DNA from 4 places in the Rhizobium sp. N621 genome. Region 1 is predicted to be linked to each of the others. Evidence: predicted binding sites of a transcription regulator. Region 1 holds the regulator's gene; each other region holds the start of a gene.
The links. The regulator LexA, encoded in region 1, represses DNA repair genes until DNA is damaged. The targets are predictions, from matches to a motif close to TGTTCNNNNTGTGTTCNG.

Region 1 (5,409 bases):
CCCAGCCGGCCGATCTTGCGCGCAAGTTTCATGGCGCTGGCACTTTTCGCCGGCGGCATGCTCTCGGCTCAGTTCGAGAGCTGGCGGGCTTCGACGGTGATCCTCGATTCATCCGTGACGACGACGGTGACCGGCCGTGTCGAACGGCGGGAAGGCGACGGCCGCGGGCGCTGGCGCTACATTCTTGCCGTCACCGGCACCGAGGCGCCGGAGCTGAAACGGCCGCCGAGACGCATCACCGCGATCGTCCGGGGCGCCGATGCGCCTTTCGAGATCGGCGACATCATTACCGGCAAGGCACGGCTGACGCCGCCGGCCGGCCCCGCACTTCCCGCGCTCAACGACTTCTCCTTCGGTGCCTATTTCGACGGCATCGGCGCCAACGGTTTCTTCTACGGTGCGCCGGAGAAACTCGACTTGGAGGCAGGCCCGCAGGCGGACAGGTCGACGGACGCGCTGCTCGAATGGCTCTACCGGCTGCGCAGTAGCATCGGCGACCGCATAAGATCGATCCTGCCCGGCGACACCGGCGCTTTTGCCGCTGCCCTGGTGACGGATGAACGGCGCGCCATCTCGAAGACGACGACGGAGGCGCTACGCCAGTCCGGCCTTGCCCACATCGTCGCGATCTCGGGCCTCAACATGGCGCTGTCGGCCGGCATTTTCTTCGTCGGTTTCCGGATGCTGCTCAGTCTCTTTCCCGGTGTCGCCCAAGCCTATCCGACAAAGAAGATCGCCGCCGCCGGCGCGCTCATCGCCGTCACCGCCTATTACCTGATCTCCGGTTTCGGGGTTTCGGCCGAGCGCGCTTTTATCATGATGGCCATTATGCTGATTGCCGTCTTCTTCGATCGGCCGTCGATCAGCCTGCGCAATATCGTTCTCTCTGCGCTCATCATCATCGCCATTTCACCTTCTGAAGTATTGGGACCGAGCTTTCAGATGTCCTTTGCCGCGACATTGGCTTTGGTATCGGGCTATCAGCTGTGGAAGGACAGGCGTGTCCGCGAAAGCGCTTTTCTGAAACTGCCGATCATCAGGCCGGTGGTTGCCGTCGCCGGTTTCTTCGGCGGCGTCTTCCTGACCTCGCTGATCGGCGGCTTTTCCACCGCACTGTTTTCGATCGAGCATTTTCATCGCCTGACGGCTTACGGCCTGCCGGCAAACCTTGCGACGATGCCGATCATCTCCTTCATCGTCATGCCGGCCGGGTTGCTGGCGATGTTGCTCATGCCTTTCGGTGTGGACGCTCCACTCTGGAAGGTGGTGGGATTCGGCCTCGATCTGGTGATTGCGGTCGCCAAGACGGTGTCCGGCTGGGGCGGTGATATCGGCGTCGGCCGCTTGCCCGCCTGGTATTTCGCAGTGGCGGTGGCAGGCTTTCTGCTGCTGACGCTGCTGCGCACCCGGCTGCGCCATGTCGGCACATCGATCATCGCCATCTCGACGCTCATCGTGCTGCTTCTGCCGCTTCCCCGGCCGCCGGATCTGGTGATTTCGGAGGATGGCAGTCTGGTTGCGGTCGTCGCGGCTGAGGCAATAGCTTCCAACCGTGAAAACCCGCCGGATTTCATCTTCGACCAGTGGCAGCGAGCGCTGGTCCTGCCGACACATGATCCGCCGAAGATGCTGGATGGTCCGGCTATCCCGCCGGAAGGAGAAGACCGCCGTGTCAGGCTTTCCCGCGATCAGCAGAACGAAGCGAGCGCAGCGATGCGGGCAGCCGCAGCAGGCGGTGAAGCAAACCGCTTTTCCTGCGTCAAGAAGGCCTGGTGCACATCAAGACTCGGCAATGGCCATATCGTCACCGTCATCGACAATGCCGCCTATCTCGGTCCGGCCTGCGATACGGCCGATATCGTCGTGACCTCGGTCCGTCTGCGCTTCGACAGCTGCCGTTCAGGCGGCACGCTTTTCACCGGCGAGACGCTGCGCAGGACCGGTTCCGTCGAATTGCGCTTCGCCGGTGCCGACCTGGAGGTCACCACCGCCTTCGATGCTTTGTCGCGACCATGGATGCGCCATCGCGCCTATGATTGGCGCAACGATCGTTTTACCGATTCCGGCCCATCCGGCGTCAGTGATAGCGACGGATGAGGCCGACGAGCTTGCCCTGCACCTTGACGCGGTCGGGTCCGAAGATGCGGGTCTCGTAGGCCGGGTTGGCGGCCTCGAGCGCGATCGAGGCACCCTTGCGGCGGAAACGCTTCAGCGTTGCTTCCTCGTCGTCGACGAGGGCAACGACGATATCGCCGGGACTTGCGGTGCTGCCGTTGCGGATGATCACGGTATCGCCGTCGAAGATGCCGGCATCGATCATCGAATCGCCCTTGACCTCCAGCGCATAGTGCTCACCGGAGCCGAGCATATCCGCGGGAACGACGATGTCGTGGGTGTTGTTCTGGATCGCCGAGATCGGAACGCCGGCGGCGATACGTCCCATGACCGGCACGGAGATGGAGTTGCCATTGTCGGCGACCGGCTTTGGCGCAGCGGGGGCGGCGACCGGCTGGGGCTTGCCGAGGCTGCCCTCGATGACGCTCGGCGAAAAACCGCGGCGCTGTTGAAGGCTGGGGTTATAGGCCTCCGGAAGTTTGATCACTTCAAGCGCCCGGGCGCGATTCGGTAGGCGGCGAATGAAGCCGCGCTCCTCGAGCGCCGTGATCAGCCGGTGGATTCCGGATTTCGAGGCGAGATCCAGGGCATCCTTCATTTCGTCGAAAGAGGGAGGGACGCCGGATTCCTTCATGCGCTCATGAATGAAAAGGAGAAGCTCCTGTTGTTTGCGCGTGAGCATCGACGTCAGACCCCGTGATTGAAACAAATCCAGAACAGACACTATATGTTCCATATGTGTTCCGCAAGTAGCTAAATTTCCGTAAAACTTCGTGGCAACTCGTCGAGATTTTTATTTTCATTCGCCGGATTGGTGCACATGTCTTGCATTGAGCGAGGTGCTGTCGCACATCTCTTGCCGGTTTCAGGAGGGATATTCATGAACGCGCATTCCGCCAAATCACACCCGCTGGATCATGTCGTGCTGCCCGTGGTCAATATCGATCTGGCGCGTGAAAGGCTCGGCAAGCTCGGTTTCACCGTCGCCGCTGATGCGCGCCATCCCTTCGGAACGGAGAATGCCTGCGTCTTTTTCGCCGACAAGACCTATCTGGAGCCGCTTGGCGTTGCGAGCATCGAGGAGAGCGAGGCAGCGGCCCGCCAGGGCAATGTCTTCATTGCCCGCAATCGCGCCTTTCGTTTCCGCTGCGGCGAGGAGGGACTTTCTGCGCTGGCCTTCCTCAGCGAGGATGCCGGCGTCGATCATAAGCGCTTCGTCGGCAACGGCGCGAGCGCCGGTGAGATGTTGCAATTCAGCCGGCCGATGCGGATGCCGGATGGTTCGGAGAGCGTCGGCAGCTTCAAGCTGGCCTTTGCAGCTGATTTGCGCGCCCCCGATTTCTTTCTCTTTACCTGCCAGCGCATCAATTCGTTCCCGACAGATCGCGCCGCGCTGGAGACGCATGCCAATGGCGTGATCGGTATTGCCGAGATCGCGCTTTGTGCGCCGGACCCGGCGGCATTCGCCGCTTTCGTCGGACTTGCGATAGGGCAGGCGGCGGCGGAGAAAACCGGTTTCGGCGTGAATATCGCGGCATCGAATGCGAAGATCAGCCTGATGACGCCGGAAGGGCTGGAGGCCTATTTCGAGCTTGTCGTCTCCTCCGCCGATCGTGGCCTGCGCGGCCGGGCAATCCTCTTCACTGTCGCCGATCTTGCCGTGACAGAAGCGCATTTGGCTGCTAACGGGGTGACCTACACGCGCAAGAACAACCGCATTCTGGTGAAGCCCACGCCCGGGCAGGGTGCGCTCTTCGCCTTCGAGGAAAAACGATGAGCACCGACACGAATTCCGAAGTCAGGATCGGCGAAGGCGAAGGCCAGGTCACCTTTTCCAATACCGCCCGCCTGTCGCTGATTGCCGGCCCATGTCAGATGGAGAGCCGCGATCACGCCTTTATGGTCGCCGGCACGCTGAAGGAGCTTTGCGGCAAGCTCGGCATAGGCCTTGTCTACAAGAGCTCCTTCGACAAGGCGAACCGCACCTCGCTCTCGGCAGAGCGCGGCATCGGCCTGGAGAAAGGCATGGAGGTCTTTGCCGACCTCAAGAAGGAATTCGGTTTTCCCGTCATAACCGACGTCCATACGGCCGAGCAATGCGCCGAGGTGGCCAAGGTGGCCGATGTCCTGCAGATCCCGGCCTTCCTCTGCCGTCAGACCGACCTTCTGATCGCAGCCGCCAGGACCGGCCGCGCCGTCAATGTCAAGAAGGGCCAGTTCCTCGCCCCTTGGGATATGAAGAACGTCCTGAAGAAGCTCAATGCCAGCGGCAATCCGAACGTGCTGCTGTGCGAGCGCGGCGCCTCCTTCGGCTACAATACGCTGGTTTCCGACATGCGCTCGCTGCCGATCATGGCGGCGATGGGCGCGCCCGTCATTTTCGATGCGACCCACTCCGTCGCCCAGCCGGGCGGGCAGGGCGAATCCTCGGGCGGTCAGCGCGAATTCGTCGAGACGCTGGCACGCGCGGCAGTGGCGACGGGTATTGCCGGCGTCTTCCTCGAAACACACCAGGACCCTGACAACGCACCATCCGACGGCCCGAACATGGTCTATCTCAAGGATATGCCGCGGCTGCTTGAGAAATTGCTTGCGTTTGATGCGGTCGCCAAGGCCTGACCTTCAACAGGATGACATGATCGTGGTCTAGGCCACTTGGGAACGCCGATTCGAAGGCTGGTAATTGCGGCATTGTAATTTGCACGCCTTCGCTTATGACAAGCTTCGAACGACTTATCACCCACCGAGCAGGAAGAACCCATGACTGCAATCACCGATATCATCGCCCGCGAGATCCTCGATAGCCGTGGCAATCCCACCGTCGAAGTCGACGTCTATCTCGAAGACGGCAGCATGGGCCGCGCGGCCGTTCCCTCGGGCGCCTCGACGGGCGCGCATGAGGCGGTCGAGCTGCGCGACGGCGGCAAGCGCTATCTCGGCAAGGGCGTCGAAAAGGCGGTCGAGGCGGCCAACACCGAGATCTTCGACGCGATCGGCGGCATCGACGCCGAAAACCAGATCCAGATCGACAACATCATGATCGAGCTCGACGGCACGCCGAACAAGTCGCGCCTCGGCGCCAATGCCATCCTCGGCGTGTCGCTCGCCGTCGCCAAGGCTGCCGCCCAGGCATCCGGCCTGCCGCTTTACCGTTACGTCGGCGGCGCTTCCGCGAGCCTCCTGCCAGTGCCGATGATGAACATCATCAACGGCGGCGCCCATGCCGACAACCCGATCGACTTCCAGGAATTCATGATCCTGCCGGTCGGCGCCGATTCGATCGCCGAAGCCGTG
Region 2 (5,409 bases), 2.1 Mb from region 1:
TTCAATTCATAACGCGCATGCTGGATGAGCTTGTGGACCGTCAGGAAATAGGGCTCGTATTTCTTCTCCCGGATGAGATTGAGTTCATAGTCGATCTGGGTCTGGATTTGAGCAGGAACGCCATCCGGATAGCGCTTCACAGCGCCCTCCTTCGTCAGACGCTCGAGGGTTTCATAAGGCGTCTCGCCGGGATCGTTTTCCGGCGGGTAATTGTGTTTCAGCTCATCGAGCGAAAACGAAAGCCTGCCGAAAAATGTCCCGGTATTGGCAATCGCCTCCGGATAGTCGCGAAACAGCCGGGCCATTTCACGTGGGTCCTTGAGATAACGCTCGGCATTCGGAGCAAGAAGAAATCCTGCCTCGGCGATCGGCACATGCTCCCGGATCGAGATGACGATATCGGAAAGGGGGCGGCGATCCGTATGGTGATAGAGCGGCTGGTTGGTCGCGATGACAGGAATGCGGTGGCGGGCGGCGATCACGGAAAGTGCCGCGAAAACCTGCCTGTCGCGGCCATCATAGGCAGGCGCCAGCGCCACGTGAAACGCCTTGCCGAAACGGTTCCGGAACCGGGCGAGACAGGCTTCCAATTCCTGCTGGGCGACAGGCTCGATGGCAGCCGCCTGGCCGGGAACGAGGGCAAGCATCATCTTGTCTCCCCATTCCATGATATCCGCCTCGTAAAGCAGGCAGGATCCCTTTTCCGCTCTCAAATTTCCCGCACTCAGCAAACGGCAGAGATGCGCCCACCCTCGCCTGTTCTCAGGATAAGCAAGGATATCAGGCGTTCCGTCCGAAAAAACGAGACGGGCGCCCGGTTGAATCCGGATCGGATCGAGAACCTTCTCTTCCTCTCTGCCGTCGAGGTTCTTCTCGTGCCTTCTTCTGAATTTCTCTTCGATCTCCTGCGCCTGCGCATACGCCCGAACGACGCCGGCTACCGAATTCCGGTCGGCGATTCCAAGACCGGAAAGTTTCAGCGCAGCGGCCTGCACCACCATTTCCTCGGGCTTCGAAGCACCCTCCAGAAAGGAGAAATTGGTGCGGGCGCCGATCTCGAAAAATGCAGGTGCCGCACTCATGCGAAAATCCCGTGCATGAACCAGCGCGGCGGCGGCTCTTCACCGTAAAAGCCTTCGCGATAAATCCAGAAACGATGCCCGGCATTATCCTCGACACGGAAATAGTCACGCGTTTTGGCGTCGGCGCCATCGATCCACCACTCCATGGCAAGCCGTTCCGGGCCTTCGCTGCGCAGAACCTGATGCTGCATACGGCGCCACCGGAAACTTTGCGGCGGCCCTTCCGGAACTTCGGCAAGCAAGGCCTCCACCGGTTCCGGTCTGGCAAAAAGCCTCAGGGGCCGCTCGCTGCGAGCTGGGGAAAGACGGCATCCCTCGCTCCTGCGATGCGCCGGAAAACTTTCCATGAACGGGCTTGCAATAGCGGCACGCTCCGGCACGTGGCTTTCGCGGAGCTGAAAGCTTTGGAGACAGTCCGCGCCAAGGCGGGCCGCGACGCGGTCGACGAAAGCTGCAAGCGAGACCTCTCTTTGCCGGCCGCCGTCGAAGTCACCCTGTGTGCCTTCGAAGGGCTCATGGCGCACGACATTCAACCGCAGGATCTCGAAACCATATCCGGCATCGAGATCATCATGAATTGCCTGCAGACGCTGGGAAAAAAGATCCGCGATCCGCTTCGGCTCTCTGAGCGGCCGTGAAGCGCCGACCGAAATCCGGAAAACCCGGCCATCGACCCGAAACAGCACGAGTTCGAAGACGCGGCCACCGGCGCCGCGAGCCTCCAGGGAGGGTTTCAGCGACACGGCGATCTGGCCGGCAAGGGCAAGAATATCCTCTTCGGTGCCGATCGGCTCGGCCAGCCGCCGCTCGGCCGAAAGGCTCGCAACCGGCAGGCGCGGCGAAACCGGTTCCTCGTCATGTCCGAGCGCCTGATCGAGCCGCAAAAGCAGGCTCGCTCCAAAACGGCGGGTCAACGGCGCCCGCGGCGCATTCATGACATCGCCGATATATTTCAGCCCGAGCTTCTTCAGCGATGCCACGGTGTCTTCGTTCAATCGAAGCGCGGCGACCGGCAGCGGCGCCAGCACATCCTCCATTTCCTCGTCTTCGATGACGCCGCCATTGCCGAAACGAGCGATGGCCGAGGAAAGGCCGGGCGAAGAGGAGATCGAACCCTGGACGTCGAGCCCCATATGGAAAAGCCTGAGGAGAATATCCTTCAGCAACGCTCTTTCGCCGCCGAAAAGATGGGCACAGCCGCTAATGTCGAGAAACAGCCCGTCCCGTCCGTCGATCGCCACCAGCGGCGTATAGCGGTCGCACCAGTCGGCGATGGCTTCGAGCAGCCGCGCATCGGCGGCCGAATCCTCCTCAACGATATCGAGTTTCGGATGCATGGCGCGCGCTTCCGCGACACCCTGACCCTTCTTCAGGCCAAGCGCCTCCGCGGCCTCGTCCAGCGCCGTCAGCCGCATGGCATTTTCGTGCTTTCCGGCGCAGACGATCGGCGCAGCCTCAGGACGCCCTTTCGAACGCCAGGAAAGACCCCATTTTCTGCGGGCGATCCTGTCCGTCGAAAGATGCGGAAAGCTGAGCGCCAGGATGCGCTGACCGTTCGTCTGGAGTAAGAGCGCGCCTTGGCTCGTCGATGGGGAAAAACTGACGTTCATGGGGGTTCCACTCCAGAAGAAGGGAGAGCGGAGCCGGGTTGCGGCTCTTCTCCAGGCTGAGATGAAAAACCGGATTGCCGATACTGCCGGCAAGTCTCGATCCATCCGGCAGAGCCCGCATGCCGGAGGGCGCGGGTTCGGCAAGCAGCCGGAAGGCGGCGCTGCTCGCCTCCTCCTCTCCAGCCTGCCGAAGCAGGAAGAGGGGCCGGCCGGCCGCCTTGGCGCGAAGACCGAGCCGCCGGCTCTCGGTCAGGCCGAAATGCGCAGGATTGCCCCTGATCTCCAGGATGACCACCGAAAAGGCGCCGCTTTCCACCGCGGTTTCCGCAAGCCAGAGCGCCTCGTCGAGCTTGCGCGGCAAAGCCTGCAGGAAACACTCGGGCCGCAGGCCGAAATCCTGCAGACCCACTGCATAGGGAAGACCGGCTTCCATCGTCGAGACCGTATCGCCGATCCAGAGTATTGGCGAACAATCGCTCGCCTCCTCCACTCGCTGCAGCAGCGCTGCGGCCGCAAGGGCGAACCCACTGGCAGCTCCCGCATCCCGGAAAAGCGTCGAACGGATTTCCGTTATCGCATCGAGCGGCAGCCCGCCTTCCATCGCTTCGTCGAGCGATGCCACGCCAAACGGCAGGCGCTGTGCGCGCCCATTCCGTTCCGCATCCTGCCGCCCGGTCTCACCCGAAGCCAGGGCTTCCCGCTCCGCTGCCGCAAGCGCCGGCGCAGGCTTTCCTTCCAGCTTGGCAATGGTTTCGCGGAGCGCAAAAAGCCGCTCGCGCGCCAGGGCGTTCTGCGCCATGGCGTTTACTCCGTCCGTCTTGTTCCTGTTATGTTCTTATGGATTCCAGAGAGCTGAAGAAGAGTCAACAACCATTTTCTATGAATTTATTCCTGCCTTTGATTCCGCACTCGAAAATCGGCGGCAAAGGTTCTATATGGGCCCGCAAAGGAAGGAATATTCATGGCCCGCATAGACCAGAGCGATGATTGGCAGGACCGCCATGCGCCGACGATCAGCACCTTCGAGTCGCTGGCCATGGAGGCTTACAGCCATCTACCGGATGAATTCCGCCAGCTGACGACCAATCTCACGATCGAGATCGAGGATTTCCCCGATGACGACGTTTTCGAGGACATGGCGCTGGAAACCCCTTTCGATCTGCTCGGCCTTTTCGAAGGCAGGGGAATTTCCGAACGTTTCACCGTGGAAACCGGCGAGATGCCGAACCGCATCCGTCTCTACCGCCGCCCCATCCTCGATTATTGGGCCGAGAACGACGAGACGCTCGGCGATATTATCACTCACGTCCTGATCCACGAGATCGGCCACCATTTCGGGCTGAGCGACGAGGATATGGAGCGGATCGAGGCCAGCGCCGAGGAAGCTGCCGAGCGCTGAAACCGTGCGTTCGGCAGAAGGTCCTATTGCTCGGAGAGCTTCATCTCCGGATCATAATCCTTGCCTTCGACAGTCTTGACGACGGCCTGTCCGCACTGCATCGCGCCGGTTGCGGCATTGAAGGCATAGGTCGGCGAACCCTCCAGCGACCAGCCCTTGTTGAGGGCGGCGGTAACCTTGTGGCAGAAGGAAGCGTCGTCGGGGCCGGTCAGGAAGCGGTAGAGTTTCATCAGGCGTGCTTTCTTGCAGAAATCAGACGCGCTTTATGAACCAGAGCTTCGGCCTGGACAAGATGCAGCCGCTCGATCATCCGCCCGTTCGCATTGATGACGTTGAGGCCCCTGGCCGCCGGATCAGCAAAGGCTGATATGATTGCCTGCGCCTCGGCAATCTCCTCCGCGCTCGGGCCGAAATGCCGGTTGGCGGCCGCAATCTGCGCGGGGTGGATCAGCATCTTGCCGGCAAAACCCATGGCGCGTCCCTGCCCGCATTCGACGTCGAAACCTTCGCCATCCCGGAAATCGTTGAAGACGCTGTCGAGCGCATCGAGCCCATTGGCCTTGACCGCCAGAATGACCTGCATCAGCCAAGGCACGAGAAAGCTTCGCCCGGGCTGCGGCAGGACGCCGGTCTCCTTGCGCAGATCATTGAGGCCGACGACGACGCAATCGAGCCGCGCCCCCGGTATGCAGCCGGCTTCGGCGATCGCCCCGACATTCAGCACGCCACGCGGCGTCTCGATCATGGCCCAGATGCGCAGCTCCTCCGGCGCATCTGCATCGGCAAGCAGATCGCCGATGTCGGTGACATCCTGGGGGCCATCCACTTTCGGCAGGAGAACGGCGTCGGGCAAAAGCGCTTTGACCAGATCGAGATCCGCCGCCCCGAATGCGGATGACAGAGAATTGATGCGGATGATCCTTTCCTTGCCCGCAAGCGGCGGCCCGGCAAAAAAAGCCCGCAGATTTTCCCGCGCCTGACCCTTGTTCTCCGGCGCGACGGAATCCTCCAGATCAAAAATAACCGCATCACAATCAAGGGAACGGCTCTTTTCGAGCGCCCGGAGATTGATGGCCGGGACACTCAGCACCGAGCGGCGCAGACTTGAGGAACGCAGAGGTGTAGTTTGCTTCATCAGCCATTAGTGCCAAGCTTCGCAAAGCCCGGCAAGACAACAAAAAGCCATGCTTGCCTTGCAGAGAGGAAAAGGAAGGACCACATTCCTTTCTGTAGAAAGGTCTCAAACCCATGCAGAACATTCGCTCCATCTTCTTCATGCTGGCCGGCGCCACCTTTTTTGTCGCCATGCTGCTTCTCA
Region 3 (5,409 bases), 2.1 Mb from region 1:
GGGCCGACGCCTCTTCCGCCTTCACGGCATCGGCGCGATAGCCGAGGCCCTTGAGGATCTCTTCCATGTCCTCGAGCGTCGCCCCGAGAATCGACAGCATCGCCGTCGTCGTCGTGAAACGGCGACCGTCATAGGCGCCTTCCGGACGATTGCTCTGACCGGGCTTCCATTGCAGCAGCGGACGGATGATATCGGCGAGCCGCTCCAGGATGTCGATGCGCACGGCGCGCTTGCCGAGGAAACGGAAGCCGGCGAGCTTGTAGAACATCCGCTCGAAGCTCGGATCGGTGACCACCGAGGTGCGCCCGGCGGCCAGCACGGGAATGAGATCGCCGTAGCCCGGCTTGTCGAGACCGTCGTTCTTCAACGCCCAGAGCAGCGTGATCAGTTCGGCAGGTGCCGGCTTCAGAAGGGCCGGAACGAAGATATGATAGGCACCGAAACGTACGCCGTAGCGGCGCATGGAGGCGCGAGCCTCCTGATCCAGCGACTTCACCTCCTCGGTGACGTCACGGCGGAAGAGCACGCCGAGATTTTCGACCAGCTGGAAGGCAAGGCCCTTGGCAAGACCCTGCAGGTCTTCGGCGCGCGACAGATCGTCCAGCGGCTTCAACACCGTGCTGATGTGATGATTGACGAAACGTTCGATACGGGCGGCGACGTGATCGCGGGCATTGCCCGTCAACTGCTCGTCGGCAAGCAAAATCACACGCGGACGCATGACGTGGTCGCTGCCGGAAAGCCGCGCCACCGGATCGCCGAGCCAACGGATCAAGCCATCCGAACCGATCGCCAGATCGCTATTGCCCGCGGCATGCAGCCGGGCCGCACGGGCCTCGAACTCGAGCGCGAGCGCCTTCTGCGACGCAGCCTGAACCGCCTTGGCATCCGGTCCATCCGTTCCCGCCACCGGGGTGAAACGGAATCCACTCAACTGCCCTACATGATGTCCTTCAACGAAGACATCGCCATTCACACTGATTTCAGCTTCCAGCATCGCATTCTCTCTCAGGCGCTTCATGAGCACAGATGTCCTGCGATCAACAAAGCGTTTCGTCAACCTTTCATGTAACGCATCGGACAATCGATCTTCGATTTCCCGCGTCTTTTCCTGCCAATGTGTCGGATCGGCAAGCCAGCCGGGCCGATTCGAAACGTAGGTCCAGGTCCTTATCTGCGCGATTCGCGCCGAAAGCGTGTCAATTTCCCCATCAGTTCGATCCGAGCGATGAACCTGCTCCGCAAGAAACTGCTCATTTACCGTGCCATAGCGCACGAGATCGGAAAAGAGGGTCGAAATAAGATCGGCATGTTGGGCCGGAGTGATACGCCGGTAGTCGGGCAGCGCGCAAGCCTCCCAGAGTTTTTCGACACGGGCTGGCCTGTCGGCGAGGTCCATTACCTCGGGGTAGCGCGAAAGCTGCTCGAGCGCCTGCTGGTCGACCGCCGGCAGCGCCCGCGTCAGCCCGGGCACGCGCGGCCCGGCCTCCAGGCTGGCGCGCAGCGACTGAATCGAGGAGAAGTCCATCTCCGTCGTGCGCCACTGCAGAACCTTGACGTTGTCGAATTCATGTCCCTCGATGCGCTGCACCAGTTCCTCGTCGAAGGGCGAGACCTGTCCGGTGACGCCGAAGGTGCCGTCCCGCACGTGCCGCCCGGCGCGGCCGGCGATCTGGCCGAGTTCGGCCGGATTGAGGTTGCGGAACTGGTAGCCATCGAATTTCCGGTCCTGGGCGAAGGCGACGTGATCGACGTCGAGGTTGAGGCCCATGCCGATCGCATCGGTCGCCACCAGATATTCGACGTCGCCCGCCTGATAGAGCGCGACCTGCGCATTGCGGGTGCGCGGGCTGAGCGCCCCCAGCACGACCGCCGCGCCGCCGCGCTGCCGGCGGATGAGCTCGGCGATGGCATAGACCTCATCGGCGGAAAAGGCGACGATGGCGGAACGCTGCGGCAGCCGCGTGATCTTCTTCTGCCCGGCGTAAAGGAGATGCGAAAGCCGCGGCCGCTCGACGATCGTAATCCCGGGCAGGATGTGCTGCAGAATCGGCCGCATCGTCCCTGCACCCAGCAGCAGCGTTTCATCACGGCCGCGAAGGTGCAGGATGCGGTCGGTGAAGATATGGCCGCGCTCGAGATCGCCGGCGAGCTGCACCTCGTCGATCGCGACAAAGGCGGCTTTGGTCTCCCGCGGCATCGCCTCGACCGTGCAAACGGAAAAACGCGCATTGGGCGGCGAAATCTTTTCTTCGCCGGTGACCAGCGCCACGTTCTGCAAACCGACCTTCTCAACCACCCGCGTATAGACCTCGCGGGCCAGGAGCCTGAGCGGCAGGCCGATCACGCCGGTCCCGTGTGCGACCATGCGCTCGATGGCATAATGGGTCTTACCGGTATTGGTTGGTCCAAGCACCGCGGTCACACCGCGCCCGCTCAGAATCATCGGCTGCGAAGTCAGAGTCATGGTCCATGCAAGTGAGGCAAGCGCGCCCCGGGAAAAGTTTTGCCCTCTCGATGAGGCACAGAACACATGGACAGCTGCCGCCGCAAACGCAAGGGCAGATTTCAAAATGCGCCGGGGATTGCGACCTTTGCGAGTCGTCTAGGCGGTCCGAGTTTCCGATTTGGAACAGCGTGAGAACGAATCAGAGACGAATCGCTGACTCCTGCTGATTCAGCTTTTGTTCACGGCTAAGTATTGATTTTGAATCACTTTTTCCTACTAAATGCTGAATCGCGGGACTCTCTCCTGTTCGCATTTTTGTCGCCCTGCCGGAGGTCTGTCATGCGCTTTTAGTCAAGTGAAAAATGCGCCGAAATTAACCCTTTGATCAAATCCGGAACGAATCGGCGACGGATCGCCGACTGTGCTGTTTTCCCCTTTCGTTCACGGCCATATCTGGTGGCGTCGTGATGGTCCGCCGCTAGATGCGGGGCAGCGGAAAGGTCTCGTCACGTCGGTGTTAATCTTCCGGCGAGCAAATTCACACAGCGTTAAGCCTGGCCCGCTTGCGCCGCTGGACCGATCAAAAACGGAACGAATCACCGACGAATCGAAGACATCCAGGCCTTCCCGCTTTGTTCACCGCAACCTATTGTATATAAACGCCTTTTTAACCATACGAGCGATTTGTCGGGGGTGACGGTTCACAAACCATGAATCGCCTTGCGTCCTAATTCACGCGCCCAACCGGGAACAAAAATCGCCAATGCGTGTTTCTTGTCCATCCAGATTGCGGATGAAATGAAGGAAAAACACCATGCTTGGCACGATACTTCTCGTTATCCTCATTCTGCTCTTGATCGGAGCCTTGCCAAATTGGGGTTATAGCCGTGGCTGGGGCTATGGACCTTCCGGCGGTTTGGGGCTAGTTCTCGTCATTATCATTATCCTTGTACTAATGGGCCGCATCTAAAGCCCGACAACCTGGGGAGTTACGACATGATGAAGAAGATTGTTCTTATTGGCGCGCTCGTGGGCGCTCTCGCATCCTGCACGGCGACCGAGCAGGGCACGGCGATCGGCGCCGGCACCGGTGCGGTCATCGGCGGCGCCGTCACCAACAGCTGGGGTGGTGCCGCTGTCGGCGCCGTTGCCGGCGGCCTGACCGGCGCTCTCATCGGCCAGTCGGTCGAACGCCGCGGCTACTGCATCTATCGCGATCGCTACGGCCGCCGCTACGAGGCTCGTTGCCGCTACTGACCGGCAAACGCATATCGGACTTCCCAACGGGCGCTTCGGCGCCCGTTTTTCTTTGCCGGCGGGTCCGTCAACGGGACGTTGACGATCGCGAGAGAGGCGAGGAACGTAGGCAGCGCAACATACCCTTTCTCCCCAGCGGGGAGAAGGTGCCGGCAGGCGGATGAGGGGGCTACACGGAACATCCCTCCCCCTATGGAAATCCCGGATGGGTGGGTGATTGGAAAGACCGGCGGCGCCGGCCCCCTCATCCGCCCTACGGGCCCTTCTCCACGAGGGGAGAAGAGGGAATCGAGAGGCCACGTGCTATCCCTTCGCCCCGTTTACGTGAAAAGGACGGGCCGAGACCAATGGTTCGGCCCTGTTGTTTCGAGTAAGGGGCTAGGTGGCTTTGCTCGGAGGATCTGCTGTCTTAAACGAAGAACTGCCCGCCATTGGCCGTCAGCGTCGAACCGGTGATGAAGCCGGCATCGTCGGAGACGAGGAAGGTGACGCAGCGCGCGATTTCTTCCGGTTCGCCGAGCCGGCCGACCGGGATCTGCGGAATGATGCGTTCATTCAGCACTTTCTCCGGCACGGCAAGCACCATTTCCGTCCCGATATAACCGGGGCAGATGGCATTGACCGTGATGTTTTTCGCCGCCCCTTCCTGGGCAAGCGCCTTGGTAAAGCCGAGATCGCCCGCTTTGGCCGCCGAATAGTTCGCCTGGCCCATCTGGCCCTTCTGGCCGTTGATCGAGGAGATATTGACGATGCGGCCGAAGCTGCGGTCGCGCATGCCGCTCCAGACCTGATGCGTCATGTTGAACAGGCCGGTCAGGTTGGTGTTGATCACCTCGTGCCACTGTTGCGGCGTCATCTTGTGGAACATCGCGTCGCGGGTGATGCCGGCATTGTTGACGAGGATTTCGACCGGCCCGATCTCTCGTTCGACCTTGGTGATCCCTTCACCGCAGGCAGCGTAGTCCGAAACATCCCATTTGAATACTGCAACGCCGGTGACGTCGTGGAAGGCATGAGCCTTCTCGTCATTACCGGCATAAGTGGCCGCAACCCTGTAGCCGGCATTTTTCAGCGCCATGGATATCGCCGCGCCGATGCCGCGTGTACCTCCGGTGACCAGAGCCACTCTGCTCATGTTCCGCTCCCCCTCTGTGTTTTCGCCACTCGTGGCGGCATTTCAATCAATGACGGATCGTATGCTATTAAAGTGCTTCAAAGCACATGGCGACGCCCATGCCGCCGCCGATGCAAAGCGTGGCGAGGCCCTTCTTCGCGCCGCGGCGCTTCATCTCGAACAGCAGCGTGTTGAGAATGCGCGCGCCGGAGGCGCCGATCGGATGCCCGATCGCAATCGCCCCGCCATTGACGTTGACGATCGACGGATCCCAACCGAGATCCTTGCTGACGGCGCAAGCCTGAGCCGCGAAGGCCTCGTTGGCCTCGACAAGATCGAGATCGTTCACAGACCAGCCGGCCTTTTCCAGCGCCTTGCGCGACGCCGGGATTGGGCCGGTGCCCATGATCGAAGGATCGACGCCCGCCGTTGCCCAGGAAACGATGCGGGCAAGCGGCTGAATGCCGCGCCGGGCCGCTTCCGCCTCGCTCATCAGCACGGCGGCGGCAGCGCCGTCGTTGAGACCGGAGGCATTGGCGGCGGTGACCGTGCCATCCTTGTCGAAGGCCGGGCGCAGCTTGCCCATCGC
Region 4 (5,409 bases), 220 kb from region 1:
CGGCGATCGACTTCTGCTTGAAGGTCACGTCGAGCGTCTCGCGGTTATAGCGCTTGCCGTGGCAGACGTCGCAGGTGACGTAGACATCGGGCAGGAAGTGCATCTCGATCTTGATGACGCCGTCGCCCTGGCAGGCTTCGCAGCGTCCGCCCTTGACGTTGAAGGAGAAGCGGCCCGGCTGGTAGCCGCGCGCCTTGGCTTCCGGCAGGCCGGCGAACCAATCGCGGATCGGCGTGAAGGCGCCGGTATAGGTCGCCGGATTCGAGCGTGGCGTGCGGCCGATCGGCGACTGGTCGATATCGATCACCTTGTCGATATGCTCGAAACCGTCGATGCGGTCGTGGTCGGCCGGAATTTCGCGCGCGCCCATGACGCGGCGAGCCGCCGATTTATAGAGCGTCTCGATCAGAAAAGTGGATTTGCCGCCGCCGGAAACCCCGGTCACCGCCGTGAAGACGCCGAGCGGGATCGACGCGGTGACGTTCTTCAGATTGTTGCCGCGTGCGCCGATCACCTTAATTTCGCGGCCCTTCTTCGGCTTGCGGCGCTCTTCGGGAACGGGAACGCCGAGTTCGCCGGAGAGATATTTGCCGGTCAGCGACTTCGGATTGTCCATGATGTCCTGCGGCGTGCCATGGGCGATAACCTCACCGCCATGGATGCCGGCGGCCGGACCGATATCCACCACGTCGTCGGCCGTCAGGATCGCATCCTCGTCATGCTCGACGACGATGACGGTGTTGCCGATGTCACGCAGGTGCTTCAGCGTGTCGAGCAGCCGGGCGTTATCGCGCTGATGCAGGCCGATCGACGGCTCGTCGAGCACGTAGAGCACGCCCGTCAGCCCCGAACCGATCTGCGAGGCGAGCCGGATGCGCTGGCTCTCGCCACCCGATAGCGTGCCGGAATTGCGCGAAAGGCTCAGATATTCCAGGCCGACATCGTTCAAAAAGCGCAGGCGGTCGCGGATTTCCTTGAGAATGCGGACGGCGATTTCGTTTTGCTTGGCGTTGAACGTCGCCGGCAGTGCCTCGAACCAGTCGCGCGCGATGCGGATCGACATGCCGGTGACTTCGCCGATATGCAGCTTGTCAATCTTCACCGCCAGCGCTTCCGGCTTCAGGCGGAAGCCGTTGCAGGCCGGGCAGGGGGCGGCCGACATGAAGCGCTCGATATCCTCGCGCGCCCAGGCGGAATCGGTCTCCTTCCAGCGGCGTTCGAGATTGGTGATGATGCCCTCGAAATTCTTGTGCGTCGTATAGGAGCGGGCGCCGTCGGCGTAGTGGAACTCGATCTTGTCGTCGGTGCCGTTGAGAATGACGTCCTTGGCCTCGTCGGACAGGTCGTTCCAGCGGGTGCCGAGCTTGAAGCCGTAATGTTTGCCGAGCGCTTCCAGCGTCTGGTTGTAATAGGGCGAGGTCGACTTGGCCCAGGGCGCGATCGCTCCGTCGCGCAAAGTCCGCTCCGGTTCGGGCACGATCAGGTCGGGGTCGATCTTCTGCTGGGCGCCGAGACCGTCGCAGGTCGGGCAGGCGCCGAAGGGATTGTTGAAGGAGAAGAGCCTGGGTTCGATTTCCGGGATGGTGAAGCCCGAAACCGGGCAGGCGAATTTCTCCGAAAACAGCACGCGCTCATGCGTTTCGTTCAGCGACTTGTTGGCCGAACCGCCGGCCGAGGTCTCTTCCGGCGGCAGCGGCTTGTCGGCGAATTCGGCGATCGCCAGCCCGTCGGCGAGCTTCAGGCAGGTTTCAAGGCTGTCGGCCAGGCGTGCCGAGACATCCGGGCGCACGACGATCCGGTCGACCACCACGTCGATATCGTGCTTGTATTTCTTGTCGAGAACAGGCGCCTCGGCGATCTCGTAGAACTGGCCATCGACCTTGACGCGCTGGAAGCCCTTCTTCATCAGCTCCGCCAGTTCCTTCTTGTATTCGCCCTTGCGGCCGCGCACGAGCGGCGCGAGAATATAGAGACGAGTACCCTCGCCGAAAGCGAGGATGCGGTCGACCATCTGGCTGACGGTCTGGCTCTCGATCGGCAGGCCTGTCGCCGGCGAATAGGGAACGCCGACGCGGGCAAAGAGCAGGCGCATGTAATCGTAGATCTCGGTGACCGTGCCGACCGTCGAGCGCGGGTTGCGCGAGGTGGTCTTCTGCTCGATCGAAATGGCAGGCGACAGCCCGTCGATCTGGTCGACATCGGGCTTCTGCATCATTTCCAGGAATTGCCGGGCATAGGCCGACAGGCTTTCGACATAGCGCCGCTGGCCCTCGGCATAGATGGTGTCGAAGGCGAGCGAGGATTTGCCGGATCCCGAAAGCCCGGTCATGACGATCAGCTTGTTGCGCGGCAGATCGAGATCGATGCTCTTCAGATTGTGCTCGCGCGCGCCGCGGATGGAGATCGTCTTCAGTTCGCTCATCGTCTCTGCTTTGGTTTTCTGGATAACAGCCCTTATTTAGTGATGCCGACGGGCGAGTCGAGGCTGAATATCCTGGATGGCTCAAGGTTTTCGATTCTGTTGACAGGATCATACGGATAAACTAGAACAAATAAAGAACAAAATTCCTGATGAATGCATGCGGCTTTCTGATGGATAAACATGTGGATGAACGACCGTTTACGCGCATTGGCGGTCCGCGATGGTTTAAGGTGCGCCGATCGATCAACGCCGCCGGGCAGGGCGGCAGGCAGGGTGAAAAGCATGGCTGGTAGCGTGAACAAGGTAATTCTGGTTGGAAACGTGGGTGCAGACCCTGAAATCCGCCGCACTCAGGATGGCCGGCCGATCGCCAACCTCCGCATCGCGACCTCGGAAACCTGGCGCGACCGCAATTCCGGCGAACGCCGCGAAAAGACCGAGTGGCATACTGTCGTCGTCTTCAACGAAGGCCTCTGCAAGGTCGTCGAGCAATATGTGAAGAAGGGCGCCAAGCTCTATATCGAAGGCCAGCTGCAGACCCGCAAGTGGCAGGATCAGCAGGGCCAGGACCGCTACTCGACGGAGGTCGTGCTGCAGGGCTTCAATTCGACGTTGACGATGCTCGACGGCCGCGGCGATGGCGGCGGCGCGAGCTCCGGCTTCGGCGGTGGCCGTGGCGGCAGCAGCAACAATGATTACGGCGATGACTACGGCGCCCCGGCTCCTTCATCATCGCCGAGCCGCGGCGGCGGCGGCAACTTCTCGCGCGATCTCGACGACGACATCCCGTTCTAAAGAGAATTGTGCGAACCCCGGCGGATCAGCATTGGAAGAACGGATTGAAATTGTCCGACTTTCTTGCTCGGGCTCGGTCGGCGAGACGCCAAGTGGTCTTTTGCGAGATTGGTTCCAGATGCTCCGCGAATAAAAGCGGGTGATCGGGCAGAACTGGTGTCGGGGATGAACGGAACCGCCTTATGCAGGTGGAGATTTCAGGCTTTCGGGGGATTTGCTGATGGGATCGTTTTCTATTTGGCATTGGTTGATTGTTTTTCTATTTTTCGGAGTGCCAATTTACTTTGCTGTTAGATCAGCCAGGAGAACAACAGACCCAGTCAACGGCCCGTCGGGTTTCGGTGGGTGGCTTCTGCTTTTAGCAATAGCAGAGGTCGTAGGACTACTTAAAATACTGGGAGCTGTTGCGAAGTCGGTAGAAAATTATGCTGAATATGATGGTGGCGGAGGAGGCCAACTGGTGTTTATTGGCGAGGCCGCCTTGAACTTTGCGCTTATGGCGCTTCAAGTAGTGGTACTCTGGTTTATGTTTAAAAAGGACAGAATATTTCCGAAGTTGTTCTTCTATCAGTGGATAGCTATCCCAGTCGCCCTCGTACTCGATATTGCCTTCGTTTCCACCGTCCTAGGTGTCGGTGTTAATCAACTTCTGACGGCCGAGATTGTTGCCCCGAGCGTATTTGCGACTATCGTCACCGGCCTGTGGGTGTGGTACGTGTCCAAATCGGTAAGGGTTCGGAACACATTTATCCAGCAAGTCCGCACTCGGAGCGAGATATTTTCGTAGAAAGCGACGATTTGATCCTCCCATTCAGCCTATACGCCGTGTTCTGATTTTCCGTTCTGACCGGTGGACCTGCGTGGTAGTACTTCGGAGCAGGATGTTCGAAAACGGCGTCAATGCTCTCGTTGATTTTCCGATCAATGCGGCGTCGCGCTGATCAGATTGAGCGCCGCCTTCGCACCGTCGACGACGAATTGCACTGCAAGGGCGGCGAGGATGACCCCGAGCAGCCGCGTCAGGATCGCCCGGCCGGTGACGCCGAGGAAGCGGTCGAGCCTTTCGGCGATCAGTAGCATCAGGAAAGTCAGCAGCAGGTTGGCGGCGATGACGGCGATCAGCTGCGCTTTTTCGACCGAGGACGGCAGTGTGCCGGCAAGCAGAATCGTCGCCGAGATCGCGCCCGGGCCTGCGATCAGCGGCAAGGCGAGGGGAAAGACGGCGACATTCTCGATATGATCCTTGGTGACCGCAGCCTCCGAGGCCTTCTCCTTGCGCTCCTGGCGCCGCTCGAACACCATCTCGAAGGCGATCCAGAAGAGCAGCAGTCCGCCGGCGATACGGAAGGCGCCGATCGATATGCCGAGCACGCCGAGCACCCCGGCGCCGAACAGGGCGAAGACCGCCAGTATGATGAAGGCGATGGTCGAACCGCGCAGCGCCACCTGCGTCCGCTGGGCCCTGCTCATGCCGGTCGTCAACCCCAGGAACAGCGGCGCCAGCCCCGGCGGATCGATGGTGACAAGTAGCGTCGTGAAGGCGTTGATCAACTGGTCGGCGCTTGCCATCGTCTCTCCGAAAGCCCATATGGGTGCGTGATTTTCTGCGATTGTGAAGCGGGGATTTGGATTTGGCAAATATGCCGCGGCGGCCCGCGGCGGATTTGTCCGGTTCGGTCGCACAAGTCCCGTGCTTTACCCTTTTTCGGCCGCAAAAGCCTGTTCAAAACGCGCTCGGAAATTGGCGCGGGAACAGGCTTTCCGCTATAAATCTTCAAGTGATTCTAGAAGAGATCGTGATCTGTTTTGACTGAGCAAACACCCCCCGGCGGCGGGAAGCTCCCGCCAGGCATCGAGCCCATCTCCATCATGGAGGAAATGCAGCGGTCGTATCTCGATTACGCCATGAGCGTCATCGTCAGCCGCGCGCTGCCCGACGTGCGCGACGGCCTGAAGCCCGTGCACCGGCGCATCCTCTACGGCATGTCCGAGCTCGGCATCGACTGGAACAAGAAATACGTCAAATGCGCCCGTGTCACCGGTGACGTGATGGGTAAATACCATCCGCACGGCAACGCCGCGATTTATGACGCGCTCGCCCGCATGGCGCAGCCATGGTCGCTGCGCCTGCCGCTGATCGACGGTCAGGGCAATTTCGGCTCGGTCGACGGCGATCCGCCGGCGGCCGAACG

Region 2: a site for LexA is predicted at 3,512-3,529, ahead of AMK00_RS33085 (ImuA family protein). Genes of this name have one in related genera too.
Region 3: a site for LexA is predicted at 2,526-2,543, ahead of AMK00_RS20640 (helicase-related protein). Genes of this name have one in related genera too.
Region 4: a site for LexA is predicted at 2,545-2,562, ahead of uvrA (excinuclease ABC subunit UvrA). Genes of this name have one in related genera too.

What each region holds. Positions count from the first base shown of each region.
Region 1 is NZ_CP013495.1:2,000,514-2,005,922, forward strand. It holds gene AMK00_RS09770 (ComEC/Rec2 family competence protein) at 1-2,097, shown strand, start outside; gene lexA (transcriptional repressor LexA) at 2,078-2,797, opposite strand; gene AMK00_RS09780 (VOC family protein) at 2,996-3,892, shown strand; gene kdsA (3-deoxy-8-phosphooctulonate synthase) at 3,889-4,734, shown strand; gene eno (phosphopyruvate hydratase) at 4,876-5,409, shown strand, end outside.
Region 2 is NZ_CP013495.1:4,372,747-4,378,155, forward strand. It holds gene AMK00_RS20965 (error-prone DNA polymerase) at 1-1,082, opposite strand, end outside; gene AMK00_RS20970 (Y-family DNA polymerase) at 1,079-2,497, opposite strand; gene AMK00_RS33085 (ImuA family protein) at 2,538-3,491, opposite strand; gene AMK00_RS20980 (metallopeptidase family protein) at 3,654-4,091, shown strand; gene AMK00_RS20985 (DUF1737 domain-containing protein) at 4,115-4,321, opposite strand; gene AMK00_RS20990 (HpcH/HpaI aldolase/citrate lyase family protein) at 4,321-5,226, opposite strand; gene AMK00_RS20995 (hypothetical protein) at 5,340-5,409, shown strand, end outside.
Region 3 is NZ_CP013495.1:4,294,466-4,299,874, reverse strand. It holds gene AMK00_RS20640 (helicase-related protein) at 1-2,467, opposite strand, end outside; gene AMK00_RS20635 (DUF3309 family protein) at 3,264-3,419, shown strand; gene AMK00_RS20630 (YMGG-like glycine zipper-containing protein) at 3,446-3,706, shown strand; gene AMK00_RS20625 (beta-ketoacyl-ACP reductase) at 4,116-4,841, opposite strand; gene AMK00_RS20620 (acetyl-CoA C-acetyltransferase) at 4,909-5,409, opposite strand, start outside.
Region 4 is NZ_CP013495.1:2,220,955-2,226,363, forward strand. It holds gene uvrA (excinuclease ABC subunit UvrA) at 1-2,422, opposite strand, end outside; gene AMK00_RS10810 (single-stranded DNA-binding protein) at 2,705-3,217, shown strand; gene AMK00_RS10815 (DUF2569 family protein) at 3,438-4,004, shown strand; gene AMK00_RS10820 (MarC family protein) at 4,139-4,786, opposite strand; gene gyrA (DNA gyrase subunit A) at 5,024-5,409, shown strand, end outside.